DNA from 3 places in the Brevibacillus sp. AG162 genome. Region 3 is predicted to be linked to each of the others. Evidence: riboswitches for the same ligand, from Rfam matches in the RefSeq annotation. Region 3 holds a riboswitch; each other region holds the start of a gene.
What was found. Region 3 has a riboswitch for cyclic di-GMP ahead of ggt (gamma-glutamyltransferase). Riboswitches for the same ligand answer to the same signal wherever they lie in the genome.

Region 1: linked by a shared signal. The riboswitch ahead of yfmT (benzaldehyde dehydrogenase) and the one ahead of ggt (gamma-glutamyltransferase) in region 3 are both predicted to bind cyclic di-GMP.
Region 2: linked by a shared signal. The riboswitch ahead of FB479_RS09625 (GNAT family N-acetyltransferase) and the one ahead of ggt (gamma-glutamyltransferase) in region 3 are both predicted to bind cyclic di-GMP.

What each region holds. Positions count from the first base shown of each region.
Region 1 is NZ_VFNO01000005.1:244,210-249,971, forward strand. It holds gene FB479_RS17420 (M14 family metallopeptidase) at 1-1,400, shown strand, start outside; gene FB479_RS17425 (methyl-accepting chemotaxis protein) at 1,463-2,344, opposite strand; gene yfmT (benzaldehyde dehydrogenase) at 2,375-3,832, opposite strand; cyclic di-GMP riboswitch class I at 3,919-4,004, opposite strand; gene FB479_RS17435 (methyl-accepting chemotaxis protein) at 4,181-5,125, opposite strand; gene FB479_RS17440 (hypothetical protein) at 5,150-5,762, opposite strand, start outside.
Region 2 is NZ_VFNO01000002.1:992,565-998,326, forward strand. It holds gene FB479_RS09595 (KTSC domain-containing protein) at 1-198, shown strand, start outside; gene FB479_RS09600 (amino acid ABC transporter ATP-binding protein) at 264-1,010, opposite strand; gene FB479_RS09605 (amino acid ABC transporter permease) at 1,025-1,684, opposite strand; gene FB479_RS09610 (amino acid ABC transporter substrate-binding protein) at 1,758-2,534, opposite strand; gene FB479_RS09615 (DNA alkylation repair protein) at 2,695-3,402, opposite strand; gene FB479_RS09620 (hypothetical protein) at 3,527-3,712, opposite strand; cyclic di-GMP riboswitch class I at 3,904-3,987, shown strand; gene FB479_RS09625 (GNAT family N-acetyltransferase) at 4,181-4,735, shown strand; gene FB479_RS09630 (methyl-accepting chemotaxis protein) at 4,739-5,762, shown strand, end outside.
Region 3 is NZ_VFNO01000004.1:249,068-254,829, forward strand. It holds gene FB479_RS15025 (methyl-accepting chemotaxis protein) at 1-1,457, opposite strand, end outside; gene ggt (gamma-glutamyltransferase) at 1,539-3,257, opposite strand; cyclic di-GMP riboswitch class I at 3,439-3,527, opposite strand; gene FB479_RS15035 (SET domain-containing protein) at 3,776-4,393, shown strand; gene FB479_RS15040 (glutamine--tRNA ligase/YqeY domain fusion protein) at 4,473-5,762, shown strand, end outside.

The sequences.
Region 1 (5,762 bases), on a different contig from region 3:
AGATCCAGCTGCTATCCATCGGTACATCATTGGAAGGTCGCGACATCCCTCTGCTTCTGTTCAGCAAAGACCACAGTAAGCTTAAACAAAGCAAGGAGAAACCACTCATCTGGCTACAGGCACAAATCCACGGAAATGAACCTGCCTCTGGTGAATCTGCGCTTGTGATCGCCAAATGGCTGGCAGAAGGAAAACTTGGCGCTGACCTCCTGGATAAAGTAAACGTTGCGATTGTTCCTCGCATCAACCCGGATGGCTCCTACCAGTTCAAACGCTACATCGCGACAGAGCTGGATGCCAACCGCGACTACATGAAGGTAGAATATCCTGAGGTGCAAGCGGTTCACCAAGCCATCAATGCCTATCAACCTGATGTGGTGCTTGACGCCCACGAATACGGCGTCTCTTCCAGCCAGCTTCGCGATGTTGGAAAAAAAGGCGCGATCTCTTCCTATGATGTTCTGATCTCCTCTGCGAAAAACTTGAATATCCCCGCCAACCTGCGCAAAATGTCAGACAATCTGCTCTTGGCTGACGTTCAAAAAGCACTCGACAAGGAGCAACTTTCTCATCACGCTTACTATACGCTGGCAAAAGGCAAGGACGGAAAAGTGACCGCAACAGAAGGCAGCACAGAGACAAGAATCGGACGCAATGCCTTGGGACTGAAAAACACGTTGACGTTTTTGGTGGAAACACGCGGCATCGGCATTGGACGCGCCGATTTTGAACGACGTGTATACAGTCAGGCCATGACTCACGCTGCTGTCATCCAATCAACAGCAGCCAACGCCAAAGCAATCAAGTCCGCCGTAACCCAGGCACGCGCAGAAATCACGGAAAAAGGCAAAAAAGCAAACGACAACGACAAACTCGTCATCTTGAGTGAGAATAAGCGAGTACCGGGTCAATCTCTCGAAGTGGTCGATCTAGCCACGGCAAAAAAAGTGTCTACCCCCATCGTCTGGGTAAGCTCCACCGATGCCTATCCCGTACTCGAACGCGAGCGCCCCACTGCTTATCTCATGCCTCCTGGCTACCATGACGTTGCAGCCAAGCTGGAACTGCTCGGTGTTTCGGTAAGCAAGCTATCAAAAGAAACGACCATAGCGGTAGAAAGCTACACCATTTTGGAAAACAAGGTGAATACGATTTACGAGAATGGGCATTTCACCAATCAAGTGACTGCAAATGTAACAGAAACAACGAAAACCTTTCCTGCGGGTAGCTACGTGTTCAGCATGGCCCAGCCAAACGCCAACTTCCTTGCATTGGCCCTGGAACCGGAATCAGTAGACAGCTACGTCACGTTTAACTTCTTGCCCGTTGAAAAGGGCGATGAAGTCCCGGTGTATCGCTATATGCTGGAGCAACCGCTACCTACCACACAAAAGAACTAAAGGAAAAAATCCCCTCTCTAAAGTTAGACTCCTGAGAGGGGATTTTCGTTACATGTATAGGCTTACTTTATTTCAAACACTTCTTGGGCAAGTCCTGCCAGCTTTTGTGTATTGTCGCTCACTTCGACCATTGTCGCAGAAATTTCCTCCGTAGCAGCTGCCTGACTCTCCATGGTTTGATTGATCAATTCAATCGAATTTTGCAGGAGAGATATCAAATCCCGGATGGAATCCGTGGTGTGCTTGATTTTGTCTGCATTCGCCCGCGAATCCGTCGCCATATTGCGAACCTCATTCGCAACGACTGCGAACCCACGCCCTGCATCTCCTACTCGCGCAGCCTCAATGCTCGCATTCAGTCCCAAAATGTTACTTTGATCAGCGATTTTTTTCACGGCGAGTGTAATTTGCTCGATCTCAGTCGTACTTTGGCTCACATCATTGGCTTGCTCTGAGATCGCCTTCATTTGCTCGTTCAAATTCCCGATCTGCACGGCCATCTCTTGTGTGGTGGCACTGACCTGCTCGACGACACTTGAGAGATTTGCGGCAATTTCATACAGCTCGTTGGCTCGCTCCATACTCGAACCAATGCCGACACCGCCGATGACTTTTCCCGTGTGATCATGCAGGGGGATCGCCCGAGCGACAAGAGGAAAACCAAATAATTCCTTGGGGACCATCATCGCCTGCTTGGTGTTTTTTCGAATCGCGTTGGTGATCACATCTCCTTCCTGAAGTGGATCACCAGGCTTTACTTGTAGCGCAAATGTTTCGGCAGGCACATTGCGCAATAGCTTTTCCGTGTCGTAGACCCCAATGGTAATGTCATCGGTGAGCAAATCATTTAAATAAGGGGCAACCTTGATGAAAGCCTCGAGCAGTTCTGCGTTTTTCCCCTTTTCGGAAGCTTCTGTTTCGTTCCATTCTTCGTATCCGTTCATGACCCTCTTCACCTCTATATTTTGCTGGCATTAGTATGGAAATTGGCGCTTTTTATGTTGAACCGAAATCCATTTCAGCGTAGTAAACTCTTCTAAGCTCCATTGACCATTCAAACGTCCCAACCCGGAATGCTTTTCACCGCCGAACGCCACAATTGGCTCGTCATTGATCGTCCCATCATTGATGTGAATCATGCCGGTCTCAATTCGTTTGGCCATCTGGGCACCTCTCTCCAGATCGCGCGTATGAATCGCCCCGGACAATCCAAATGGGGTCTCGTTCGCCATGCGAATCGCTTCTTCCTCGGAAGCAAACGACATGATGCAAACAGCAGGACCAAACAGCTCTTTTCCGGCAATCGACATGTCTGTGGTCACGCCTGTCAAAACGATAGGCTCGACCACGTTGCCTTTTACTTCCCCTTTCAGTGCAGGAACGGCTCCTTCGCGTATCGCCTCATCGATCGTAGCCATCAGGTTAGTGACTTGCCGTTGATTGATCAACGGACCGATTACTGTGTCTGGATCATTTGGGTCGCCTACCTTGAGTCCAGATACTTTTTCCACATACAGATCGAGGAATTTATCGTATACATCTTGGTGAACCAGTACTCGGTTAGCCGACATGCAAATCTGACCTTGGTGAGTAAAGCGGCTGAATACCGCTGCATTGACGGCATACTGGAGATCCGCATCCTCCAAAACGATCAGTGCACTATTGCCGCCCAGCTCCAAAATCGCCTTTTTGAAATGCTTCGCTGCCACTTGCGCGATATGGCTACCTACTTGGCTAGAGCCTGTAAACGAAAGGATCCGCGGAATCGGGTGGGAGACAAAACCATCGCCAATTTCTGCAATATCCGTCACCACGACGTTGATCAAGCCTTTGGGCAGACCTACTTCTTCAAAAATTTTCGCGATGAGAGTCCCACCCGTGATTGGCGTGTGCTCATGTGGTTTGAGGACGACACCGTTGCCCGCGCCAAGAGCTGGAGCTACGGACTTCATCGACAAATAGAACGGAAAGTTAAACGGACTGATGACGCCGACAACTCCTGCGGGAATCCGATACAAACGATTTTCTTTTCCGTCTACGGGAGAAGGAAGAATTTTTCCTTCCATGCGTACCGGGAACGTAGCCGCCTCGCGAATAATATCCTTCACAAGCCCGATCTCAAAAAACGCCTTCAGACGGGTTCCACCCAATTCACGAATGATGATCTGAATGATTTCCTCTTCATGCTCTTCGATATAGTGAACAGCACGCTCCAACATTCGGGATTTGGTATAGGCATTCACTTCATCCCACTCTTTTTTCGCGTTGGCTGCCGCCTTGTAAGCCGCGTCGATATCCTCCAGATTTGCCATTTTGAATTCTGCGATGACTTCCCCGTTGTAAGGGTTGATATCTTGCAATGTCTTCGCGCCAAGTCCGTCGCGCCACTCCCCATTGATGTACTGCTTGTCCAGTGTTTGAAGGATTGACATGCTTTAACCTCTCCCTTTTGTAAAGTTAAATAGGCTCCATTCGCATGAAAGGAGCCGTAAAACTAAAACAGCAAAATACACTGCTAGTCGGCAACCCGGCTGCCATCGTAACGTGTACATTAGGCCCGTGGCTTTGCGTCCCCACTTTTCAATGGGTTTGCCCATTCATAGCGAATGCCGATATGATTTTGTCGAAAAAAGGAAAGATATGGAGAATACTACTTTGATTATAGTACTCTATTCCTAATAGTCAAACGGGAATATGTAAAATTTCAATGAAACAACGTGAGCAAATACCAAAAAGTCCGCATCGCTTGGATACGGACTCCTGATTCTTTTTCTTTATGATCACAATAACTTTTTGACATCCTTTACGCCCGTCGCGAGCATTTGCTCTACCGCGTTGGCGTCCCTCACGTGCTTGGTCAAGCCTTCATTCAGCTCGTCCAGCAAGCCTTTTGCATCATTTACCTGCTGGGACACATCGTCAGCAAATCGCTTTTGCTGCGCGATGATTTCCATCACACCTGACACTTCGACGTTCAGCGCCTGGAAAGCGTTCACGATCTGATCCGTCTTCTCTGCAGCATCCTTGCTGATAGAAAGTCCATTTTTGATTGCACTGCTGCTTTTTTCACTGTTGGACAACGCTTCTTTTGTTTCTTCCTGAATCTTGCCGATCAATTCTGCAATCGTCTTGGTCGAGTTCGCTGTCATCTCGGCCAGCTTCCGTACTTCATCTGCTACGACAGCAAAGCCTCGGCCTTGTTCACCCGCACGGGCAGCTTCTATCGCTGCATTCAAAGCGAGAAGGTTGGTTTGATTGGCAATGTCGCTGATTACCTTGACGATACTCGTAATTTCCGAAGAGCGCTCTTCCAAGCGGCTCATGGACTTGGACGTATGGACCGATTCTTTGTCGAGCAGGCTCATGACTTCCACAACGTCCGTCATCGCCTTCTTGCCTTCATCTGCACGCGCTACCGATTGTTTACAGATGTTTGTCAGGCGCTCTCCTCGAACGGACAACTGGCTCGCAGATTCATCATCCCGCTCGTTAATGGCCTGGATATTATCTACGACACGCTTCATCCTCGCCACTAATCTCACCATTTGATCGGATTCGGCATTCACCGCTTGGTTCGAAGTGAGGATCGCACCCATCTGTTCGTAAACACCGCGAAGCTCATGTTTCCAAGCGTCTTGCTGTCCTGCCATTGTGGTTGCGGGAGTTGCCACTGTCGTCGCTGCTGTCTCTTTTTCTGCCAGGCCTTTGTCTTTTTTCCAAAACATCCGCTTCCCTCTCCTTTGTACCCATCAATTGTCACTTCGGCGGCTATATACGCGGGACTCGATTATTCCCGGATGTTGTTTCGCCAAGCTCAGCAAGTTTTCCAAGAAATAATAGTGACCCTCCAAGAGCTCCACGTCTTTACGCTCAAAATGCTTCGCCTGCAAATACTGCTGCATTTCCAAAGCATAGCGCTCCAGTTTATCGTGAAAATCGTTGGCACGAAGCATTTGCTCCACTTCTGGATATTCTGTTTTCAGGCGACTTAACTCGCTGTATACACGTCCGCCCTCCAGAATCATCTGGTAGGCCGTACGCTCGAGCGTAGCTGTCGTAGCTGCCTCCTGCTCCTCACGCTCCTCGCGCAAAGCTGCCAAGTACGTGATAAAATGGTAGACAGTTAAAAACAATGGTCCTAAAAATAGAATGATCCCTGCTTTGTACACATGCTGATTGGACAAATTGCTGATGAGCAGGAACAAGTGAAACAAGATCGCACCCAACCATACATAGATGATGATTTGGTGATTGATCTTCCCTGCCTTTTGGTGGCGTGAAAAGGCAAAGGTAAGTCCGAGCAGATAAAAGGCAAGCAACGTAAAGCTGGCAGAAAACAAAGCCATCTCCATATCGATCAGC
Region 2 (5,762 bases), on a different contig from region 3:
CTGGATTCGAAATTGATCAAAGCTGCTCGCTACGATCTGGCTGCAAGCCACCTCTACATCCGTTTTCACGATGGACGAGAAGTCGTTTACTGTCGGGTCACTCCTTACGCTTACAATGCGTTTTTAAATGCTGACTCGTTCAGCGATCATTTTCATTCGTTCATCAGCCAACGGTACTTGAACTATCAGGTGATGTAGCCTGTCTATACAAAATGCCCTCAGTCTGTCTTCTCGACACTGAGGGCATTTGTTGTTGAACTTCTCTACTTTAAGGCGCGATGCAAAAAAGATTTGGTCCGCTCAAATTTGGCGTTTGTAAACAATTGCTCAGGCGTCCCCGACTCTACGAATTCCCCGTTGTCCATAAACATGATTTGATTCGCCACCTCGCGCGCGAATCCCATCTCATGCGTCACAACCATCATCGTCATATGCTCCTGGGCAAGCTGCTTGATGACTTGCAGGACCTCACCCGTCAGTTCGGGATCGAGCGCAGACGTAGGCTCGTCAAACAACAAGATTTGCGGATTCATCATCAGTGCTCTGGCGATCGCCACACGCTGCTTCTGTCCGCCTGAGAGCTTCGCCGGATACGCGTCTGCCTTATCAGACAGACCGACCTTCTCCAAGAGATCTGCACTCTTTCTGTGGATGTCCTGGGGCGCCTCCCCCTTGACTACGCGTGGTGCGATCTCCAGATTTTCTTTTACGGTGAGATGAGGAAACAGATTAAAATGCTGAAAGACCATGCCCATTCTCGATGTGATCTGCTTGATTTCCTGGTTGCCGGCATAAACGCCGTCCTTCACCAAATAATCATCCTGCACACGAATGCTGCCACCATTCACCTGCTCCAGATTGACCAAGCTGCGCAGCATCGTACTTTTGCCGGAGCCAGAAGGCCCGATTACTGCCACGACTTCGTTCTTTTTCACCGAAAACGAGACATCTCGCAATACTTCCTGATTGCCAAATGATTTCTTTAGATTCGATACTTGAATGATATCCATATTACGCCAGCCCTTTATTCGAATTTGAACCTTTTCTCCAGCCACTTAAAGAACAACGTCAACAATAGCGTCATCAACAAATAAATGATTCCGGCAATAAAAAACGGAACGATGGTAAAGTCGCGATTCACAGCCGTTTGTGCAAAGTGAAGCAATTCTGGGACGGCAACTGCATAGAGCAGCGCTGTGTCTTTTACGAGGGTAATGGATTCATTTGCGACGGCAGGCAAAGCCACGCGAAACATTTGCGGCAAAATAATCTTGTTGGTTGTCTGCCATTTGCTAAAGCCGAGGACCTGCGCCGCCTCGTACTGTCCTTTGTCGATCGACAGCAGTCCTCCACGGAAAATCTCCGCGAAATACGCTGCGTAGTTCAGCACGAAGCCGACACATGCAGCTACGAACCGATCCATCACCAAATACTCTCCCACTACGGGCAAGAGGGGCAGCCCGAAGCAAATAAACAACAGCTGCAACAAGAGAGGCGTCCCGCGCATCACATACACATACGTATGCGCGAACCAGGACACCGCCTTATTACTGCTCTTTGCCATTAAGGTGATCAGAAAACCTAATGGAATGGAAAGCAGTATGGCGATGATAAACAACAGCACCGTCATCTGCGCCCCTTCTAGCATGGGCTTCGTAATGGAGAGAATGTAGTCTACGCTCATCTTGGTATGCTCCTAATCCTGAAAATAAAAGCGTGGCTTCGCCAATCATGCGGCGAAGCCATCGCTGTTCTTCTTATTTCAATACACGATTTTCGCCGAACCATTTTTCCGATATTTTTGCAGCTGTACCATCCTGATTCATTGCATCCAGCGCTTTTTGCAGCTCATTCAACAATGCCTCGTTGCCTTTTTTGACGCCTATTCCATATTCCTCAGGGGACAGCGATTCTTCCAATTGCTTAAAAGTTCCAGGCTCTTTTGCCATATAGTAATCGGCAACAATCTGGTCGATGACGACCGCTTCTACACGACCGATCTTCAAATCACTCAGTGCCAATACGTTATCAGGGAACTCGGTAATCGATTTGACCTGATTTTTGATATCGCTCGCATTAATCGCGTCAGCTGCGGAAGACAGCTTTTGCAAACCAATTCCTTTACCGGCCAAGTCTGACAGCTTGGTCAAGTTGCTGTTTGCCATCGTGACAACTACTTGTGCGTTTTTCAGATAAGGCTTGGTAAAGAGAACCTTCTCTTTTCTCTCATCTGTAATCGTATATCCATTCCAGATCAAGTCAATACGACCGCTGTTTAGTTCAGACTCTTTTGCACTCCAATCGATTGGTTGAAACTCGACTTGTTTTCCCATTTTTTCGCCGGCCGCACGCGCATAATCAATATCAAAACCGACTAGCTCATTTTTCTCATCCCGAAATCCCATTGGTGCGAACTTATCATCAATTCCGATAATCAGCTTGTTCGCGTCAGCGCCAGTGTTTGCGCTGGAACAGCCCACTACCAATGAAACCATCGCACTCAACAACAATGACATCCATGCTATTTTCTTCATCGTGATGATCCCCCTCGTTTCCCTACTCTATATTTTACTCTGATAAAGTGGTAATACGTTAACAAGGTATCATGATAGCACATTAGCAAAGAATAGTCGATACTTTAGTAAACAAAAGCACCTTAGAAATATACGCCAAATGAACGAGAAAAATGCCCGACTAGCAGATGCATGTCTTTTTCTTTTTTCCGACACTCCCTCGTTCCTCTATCTTTTTGATATACTCCGTAGCCAACGGAACCTTGCACGCTGTCTGTCCAACGTCCACATGTACTTTGCCAATCGCTGCGGCCACTTCCAACGCTTCCTGATGAAGTTCCGGTACATACGCGCCTACTGAAATAACGAATTGATTCATGGTGTACCGAACGCGATTTTGTTCCTGGTGAATCGTCTCCTTCACTCTCATGAGGAGCCGTTTGATTTCTTCTTTATCTAGCTGTTCATCGGGAGTAATCGACAAGTAGTTCGAATACGTATTCCACCCACATGTGGCTACCATCTCTTCCTTTGACTCGATCCATTCCCGTGCCAACTCCATGGCAAAATGGCTCTCAGCGGCTACACTCGCAACCGTATATTCGGCGGGGGCGTACCAAGACGCTTCCTGGACCCAAGCCTGCAGTCGCTCTTTTGTCATGCTCTTCGGGTCAACCGTCAATCCGGCCAAGTACATGGCGTCGTAGTTTCCCGTATCGTATAGCGCCTGAACGAGCTGCTGATCACGCTTTACCTCCTTGACCAGCTTTTTCATATCACCGATTCGCACGCCAAACAAAGGCTCTTTCGCCCCATGCCGCAATAACGTTTTTTTCGTCTGTTCTGTCCCCATCGCTTCGAGCTTCTGCATGACTTCTTCCAACGTCATCTTGCCACCCTCCTTTTTCTTCTATTTAATAGGATAACCAGCAGCGCTACCTCCAACACGAAAAAGCCCTCCACATTCAAAGGAGAGCTTTTTCGTGTTGGAGCTTGACGCTCTTTTCCTATCCTTACGCCTTATTGCGTACTTTGATATACGAAACATTTCTGACGTTGATGACAACATCATCATACTGAAGCCATCCGTCGTTTTGATTAGCGACCATTTGAATGATCTCTTCCGGTTCCGTCGTTTCGACGCTAATCGTTTCACCGCCTCCGGAAAAGTAAAATTGAATCACTTTTACTTCCTTCATAAAAATCCCCTCCTATTCCTTCTAGTTATCGGATAGTTGGAAAATTTTTGTTACGGGTGATTTTCGGGAAATACTTTATGAACAATTAGTTTCTTTTCCCTACCAAAACTTGACAAAGATACATCTTTTGGCTTATATTTTGCTAGATTATATCTAGCAAATTTCGACACAACTTTACAAATTTTGCTAAATAATGCAAAAGGCAAAGTCATCGAAAGGTGGCGACGCAAAACCACGGGTCTACAGTCTTTGACCATGATAGCCGGGTTGCCATCATCTTGTGACCATTTTTTGATGTTGGTAGCTTCGGTTGTTCCATTTCGATGGAACGGCCTTTTTTTGTGTTTACTTTTTTGAAAGGAGGATGAAAGCATTTTCATTTTCGTAACGGATGGAAACACATAACTTTTGAGACGACAAACATACACAACATAGTTCAATCAGAGAAAATGATGGAGTGGAGAAGTTATGTACAAACAAGTAGAAACCGTACAAGAGTTAGCTAAATTTCATGAAATCAAAGAAACAGTATGGACCAGCATGGGCTTCGAGATGGAGTACGCGAAAGAAGGCTCCGCTCAGTTCCTCTTAATTGCCGAAGATGGTGAAGCAGGCGGAACATTTGAAATGACGCCCTTTTCCAAATCAAGTGCTTATATGAAATCACTTTTTCAGGATGTTGTTACAGAAGATATGAAAGTAATGGAGGTAGACAGTCTCGCTGTTTTGCCGAAATACCGCGGACAACTGGGGCAAAAAGGAATTTGCCTGATGATAGATTACGCTGAAAAGCATGGTTATACCCACGCAATCGGGGTAGCTGATCCGACCTTTTTTAAGTTCATCAACAAGAAATATCAAGTAAAGGCGACTCAGACCAAAGATATCGTCTTTTACAAAGGGGCCGACGCCATTCCGACCCTCTTTCATCTAAAAGATGTCTATGACAATAAGCACGATCCGAAATATTCCTGGTACAATTCGTCGTCATCCAACCAAGTAAAAGTCGAGGTAGGTGGGTAAAAAATGGATAACATTGATCTATTGAGAAGAAGAAACAATTGGGTCGTAATCGTATTCGCAAGTATTATTACGGTTGTTCAAGTCTTAAACCTCTTTCTAGGCGTACCGTACACATTCGTTTTCACGGTGCTAGGTATTTTGTATGGCGTGCTGGCACCTTTTACTTACATCTCCAATCGCCCGAATTTCCGTGAAAAAGCAGCGCCCTTTATGAAGTTTTTCAACTTCGCCGTAATCGGGATCTTTATGTTCATCATAGTTGGACTGGACCCGCATATGATCAATATCATGACCATTATGTTCTTTGTAGCAGTCATGGGGATTTATCAAGACCGACTCATCAATATTTTAACGATTGTATCGACATTGGGTATTGTCTCTTACTACTTCCTGACACAGAGAGAAACGATTTTCCATTCGACAAGCAATCTTGATCTGATGTACTTCCTGCTTACCTTCTGCTTCGTCTCTGTCACGAGCATGATGCATGCTGTATTCAATAACAAGCTGCAAGAGGAAAGTGAACAACAAAAGCAAGAAGCGATTGCCTCGAAGGAATCGTTGCAACGTGTTCTGGATCAGATCAATGAATCACTCACCTCTATGCAAGACTATCAAGAGAATTTGAACAAGGTGACGGACGGTGTAAATGTTCGCGCTGTCGAAACCGTCGCTTCCCTGCAAGACATTATGGAGTCCTTTACGGTCCAGACCAGCAATACGGACGAGCTGCGTCGGGAAATGAGCTCGACGAATCTGCAAGTTGAGGATATGACCCGCTCTGTTACAGAGATGCATGAGTACGTAGAATCGACCAAAGAAGCCACTAGCGAGAGCGGAAAACGCATTGGCAACATCGGCAATGACTTTGAACGATTCATCAAGGACATCCAAGGCACGAACCAGCTGATTCAAGAGCTCAATAAAGAAACCGAATCGATTGGGAAGATTATTCAAACCATTTCCGAGATTTCTGCACAAACCAATCTGTTGGCACTCAATGCCACGATTGAAGCGTCTCGCGCAG
Region 3 (5,762 bases):
GTGATGACTTGTACGATTTGTCCGATTTCCTGCGAGCTGTTTCCTAATCGTTTGACGATATCGGCAATGTTGCCGACAGTGTTCTCGATCGACTGCATCTGGCTGATCACGACCTGAAGGGCCTGATTGCCTTCCACTGCAATTTGGGAAGCGCCCAAAGCCGATTCGGCAGCTTGCTGTGCATTCGTGGCAACCTGCTGAGCCCCTGTCGATACGCCTTGAATTGCAGTGACGCTTTCCTCTACACTCTTCACTTGCTTTTCCGCACCGTAAGCTACTTCCTGAATCGTTATGGCGATTTGTTCGGTAGCCTTGCTCGTATGGTCGGCGTTGACCGACAATTCCTCTGCTGAAGAAGCAAGATCTGAAGCTGTATCATTTACTTGTTGAATAATCGTTCGCAGGTTGAGCACCATTGTGTTGACTGATTGAGATAGCTGTCCAACCTCATCCTTGGTTCGAATCTGCAAGGGTTGTACAGTCAGTTCACCCTCGGAAATGCGGTTAGCCACGGAGGCAACTGCCGCAATAGGGCGTGAGATTTGCCGGGAAACAGCGTATGCGATTGCGACCACGACAGCAACAACAACGATGACAATGATCGTAACCATGGTGGTAACGGATGAAACCGCAGACGTTATGGATTCGACGGGGATATGCAGATACAAACCAAAGTTGGTCTTGGGAATGGGGGAATAGGTGACAACGTAGTCCTTGCCATTGTCCGAGTAGCTGTATGAGCCCTTTTCCGTTTTTCCTGATTTAAGGATTTCCATTAATGGTTGCGGCAGAGCGGATTCCTCAAGCGGTTTTCCGATCAGATCCTGGGTGGGATGGTACTGAATGTGGTCCTTGTTATCAACGAGAATCGGATAACCATCGTTGCCTACTTTCAAATCTTTGAGAAATGTAGCTGTGAAGTCATCTACATTGACGAGCCCTGTCAAGACACCAAGCTTCTCATTGTTTTTCGCTTTTACAGGGGAAGCGACGATGATAGAGCGATTGCCGGTTGTCTTCGCAACAAGAACATCGGAGAAGCTGGGCTTGTCCTGCATACCGTCTTTGAAGAATTGGCGCTCGCCAAGATTGATTCCAACGCTTTTGGGGAACGTATCAGCCGTTACTTTTCCATCGCTTGCGATAAACGTATTTCCGTCATACAGTTTCATTTCCTCGGTAAACTTGCGGATGAATTCATTTTTTGCCGCTGCATCATCGGATTGAATATCCGAGGTACGGGCTAAAACTTGAATTTCTGTCATACGCCGGTCCAGATATTGATCCATAGCTATGGCTGTACTGGAAGTAAGGTCAACATAGGATGATTTTTGTTTATCAATCAGAATGGATGAAAAGCTGCTCGTGATAAAAGACGAAACGGCAGCAAGTGGAATGACGGCCACGACGAGAAACCAAAGGATCATTTTGTTCCTGAGTTTGTTGAACAAAAACATAGGGTTTTTCCACTCCTAATCCGTGTTTGCGAAATAGAAACAGGTAGACTGCTGAGATTTACTCAGCAGCCTGACAAAATATCAATATCCCATTGCTGCGCCTTCACCGCGAGGGTCAGCACCGCCAAATTTTACATTGGTTTGCGGGTCAATCAGGATTGCGCCGGACTGTCCCATCGTATCGGTATAGGCTGCTTCCAGCTTTTCGACTGGATGCCCCCGTTTTATTAACTCGTCCAGGACTTCTTGAGGGATGCGGCTTTCCACCTTGAGATTGTTGGAAGCAGATCCCCAGTTGCGTCCATGCAACCATCTTGGCGCTTCGATTGCGTCTTGCACGCTGAAACCAAAGTCGACGATACGCGTGACGAGAGCGGCTTGCGTTTGCGGCTGTCCTTCTCCCCCTTGTGTTCCGTAGAGGAGATAAGGCTTGTCCCCTTTAAAGAGCATCGCTGGGTTAATTGTGTGGAAAGTGCGTTTTCCTGGTTCCAAGTGATTGATGTGTTTGGGATCCAAAGAGAAATAGCTTCCGCGGTTTTGCAAAAGGATGCCCGTATCTTTCGCTACGATGCCGGAACCCCAGTCAAAGTAGTGACTCTGAATGATAGACACTGCATTGCCATCTTTGTCGACGATCCCGAACCAGGTTGTATCGCCTTTTGGATCAAGCGGTTCTACGGATTTGGCGGCTTGCTTCATATCAATGCGCGCAGCTAAATCTTTCCCGTGCTCCTTGGACAACAGCTCATCCACAGGGATATCCACAAAGGCAGGGTCAGTCAGCCATTTGTCGCGGTCAGCAAAAGACTGTTTGGTAGCTTCGACAATCGTGTGATAGTAATCGGGTGTTCCTTCACCCATGCTCTTGAGGTCAAAATTATTCAGAACATTAAGAATGGAGAGCGATGCCATGCCTTGGGAGTTAGGCGGAACGTTGTACGCTTTATAACCGCGGTAGTCTACCGAAATTGGATCTGCCCAAGTGGAGGTGTGCTTCTCAAAATCTTTCAACGTGAGCAATCCACCGTTGGCTTGCATGTCTGCTACGATTTTTTTAGCAACTTCTCCTTTATAAAAACCGTCAGCGCCTTTTTTTGCAATGATTCGCAAAGTATTGGCAAGATCCTTTTGTTTAAGAATTTCGCCTGCGGCATAGGAATCGCCGTTGGGCTTCAGGAATGTTTTGCGGAATCCATCAAAACGTTGAAGATTTTTCAAGTCATTGTCAGTTGGATCTGTCGCGTATTTCGTCCAATATACTTGGTTGGGGGAGACTGGATATCCGTTCTCGGCGTATCCAATGGCCGGCTCCAGCAGTTTGTGCCATTGAAGCTTACTGTTGCCCATGCTTTTATGGGCGTAGTTGTACGCCTCCCACCAGCCGGAGACGACACCAGGGACAGTGTTTGCCGATTCATAACCGCGGGACGGGATTTTTTCGTAGCCTTTGCCTTTGTAATAGTCGATGGTTGCCTTTTCGCCTGCGCGACCACTGCCGTTCAGCGCCTTCAGTTCTTTTGTTTTGGCATTGTAGATGAGCCAGAAGTTATCTCCGCCAATGGTTGTGTAATGAGGATAGACGACAGCTAATGTGGAAGCGGCTGTAATAGCAGCATCTACTGCATTACCACCGTTTTCCAATGTCTTCAGGGCCGCAGCCGTAGCCAGATAGTGAGGAGTCGTCACCATTGCGTTCGGTGACATCGATGTTGGACGATTAGCAGCTTGTGCCCCAGAGAATGTTGATACCCCGATGACAGCAGTCAGCGCGACGGTCGAGAGTTTCTTCCAGAATGACATTCCTATGAAACCTCCTTCATGATGAATAGAATAATGATTCATTAAACCGGCTATCCGCTGTTGCCTCACCTCCTTTAAAAGTTAAAAATACACAAACATACAAAAATAGACAAAAATAGACATTGCGAGCGCAAAAAAAGACCAATGATATAGGATCATTGGTCTCGTCCTACATCAATACTTCGGTAGCTGGCAAGCGTGTCCGCTGTTGCGGAGGTAGCCCCTGTAGCTTTGCGTCGCCGGATTTCCCCGGGTATGCCGTTTCGATATCAATGGATGAAGTAGAAAATTGACACATAGACTGATTCGATCGTTGTGGGAAAATGTTCCTAAAACTCCGTTTGCCAATAATATAGACTATTTACCATTTGTGGTAAATAAGAAAAATATTTTAATCCAGAAAAATAGTCAGGAATGCTATGGGGAAGGTTGTTTTTCGCAGACATTCACACACCTCCTGGGGCTGAACTGCTTATGATGATAAAAAGGCACATTCGCCAAGGAGTGAAACAAAGACCATGATGCATCCCGATACAGAATTGCGCTATATCAACGATGAGATCGGGTACGGTGTGTTTGCGACAAGGTTTATCCCAAAAGGAACGATTGTATGGGCACAGGATGATTTGGACCAGGTATTGGACCCTGCATTTGTGGAAAGACTTGACTCATTACGAAAACAGGACGTGCAAAAATATTCATTCAAGAACCAGTTCGGAAAGTACATTCTTTGTTGGGATAAGGCAAGGTACGTGAACCACAGCTTTCATGCGAATTGTGTGCCGACCATGTATGATCTGGAATTGGCTGCACGGGATATTTTTCCGGGCGAAGAGCTGACCGATGATTATGGCACGTTAAATCTGGATGAACCTTTTGATTGTTTGCCCGAGTCCGACACGGACCGCGCCCGCGTAATGCCCGATGACTTGCTTCGGTATTACCCGCAGTGGGATCGGATTGCAGCGGAAGCATTCCAACGTTTCAATCATGTTGAACAGCCTTTGCTGCATTTGATTTCCCCGAAGCATCTCGAAACGATTCGAGGGATCACGGAGCAGCGCTTAGCCATTGATTCTGTCATTCATCTGTATTGCAGGTCACAATGGCAAACGAGGCAGCAACAGAAGACGTAAGCGGGTCGGTCAACGACCCGATTTTGTTGAACTCTGGGTAGAGAATCAGTATTATGGAATGTAAAGGTGAAGTGAAAGGTTGATTTCATTGGAAAACAAGGTAGCGGCATCCAATTTTATCCGCAATATCATGATTGATGACTTGCAAGAGGGCAAAGTAAAGGAAATCATTACCCGCTTTCCCCCAGAACCGAACGGGTATCTTCATATTGGACATGCAAAAGCAATCTGCCTCAACTTTGAGTTGGCACGAGAATTTTCCGGCAAGGCCAACCTTCGTTTTGACGATACCAACCCGGTAAAGGAAGACATCGAATACGTAGAGGCCATCAAAAGGGACGTTCAATGGCTTGGCTTCGATTGGGACGGGCTGTTTTTTGCATCTGATTACTTTGAAGAGATGTACAACCGTGCGGTGCTGTTGATTAAAAAAGGTCTGGCTTACGTAGACGATCTGTCTCCCGAAGACATGCGTAAAATGCGTGGAACATGGACAGAGCCAGGTACAGATAGTCCGTTCCGCAACCGATCTGTGGAGGAAAACCTGGACCTGTTTGCACGGATGCGCCAAGGGGAATTCAAGGACGGAGAAAAGGTGCTGCGTGCGAAAATCGATATGGCTTCTCAGAACTTCAACATGCGTGATCCGGTTCTGTATCGAATCTCCCATGCGACGCATCACAACACGGGCGACAAATGGTGCATCTATCCGATGTACGACTTCGCTCATCCGTTGGAGGATGCCATTGAGGGCGTGACACACTCTCTGTGTTCACTGGAATTCGAAGATCATCGCCCGTTGTACGACTGGGTAGTCCGCGAGTGCGAAATGGAGAAGGTACCACGCCAGTACGAATTTGCCCGTTTGAACCTGACGAACACCGTTATGAGTAAGCGCAAGCTGAAACAGCTTGTCGATGAGAATGTAGTAGACGGCTGGGATGACCCGCGCATGCCAACCATTGCAGGCTTCCGTCGTCGCGGCTATACACCGGAAGCGATTCGCACATTCGCTCGTGAAGTAGGCGTAGCGCGCGCTAACAGCACCGTTGATGAGAAAATGCTGGAGTATTTCATCCGTGAGGACCTGAAGCTGAAGGCACCACGTACGATGGCTGTTTTGAATCCGTTGAAGGTCGTCATCACGAACTATCCGGAAGGACAAGTCGAGATGCTCGAAGCGGAGATCAATCCAGAGAATCCAGAGATGGGCAATCGTCAAATTCCGTTTTCCCGCGAAATCTACATTGAGCAGGATGACTTTATGGAAAACCCGCCGAGCAAGTATTTCCGCTTGTTCCCGGGAAATGAAGTGCGTCTGAAGCACGCGTATTTCATTAAATGCAATGACGTCGTGAAGGATGCTGAT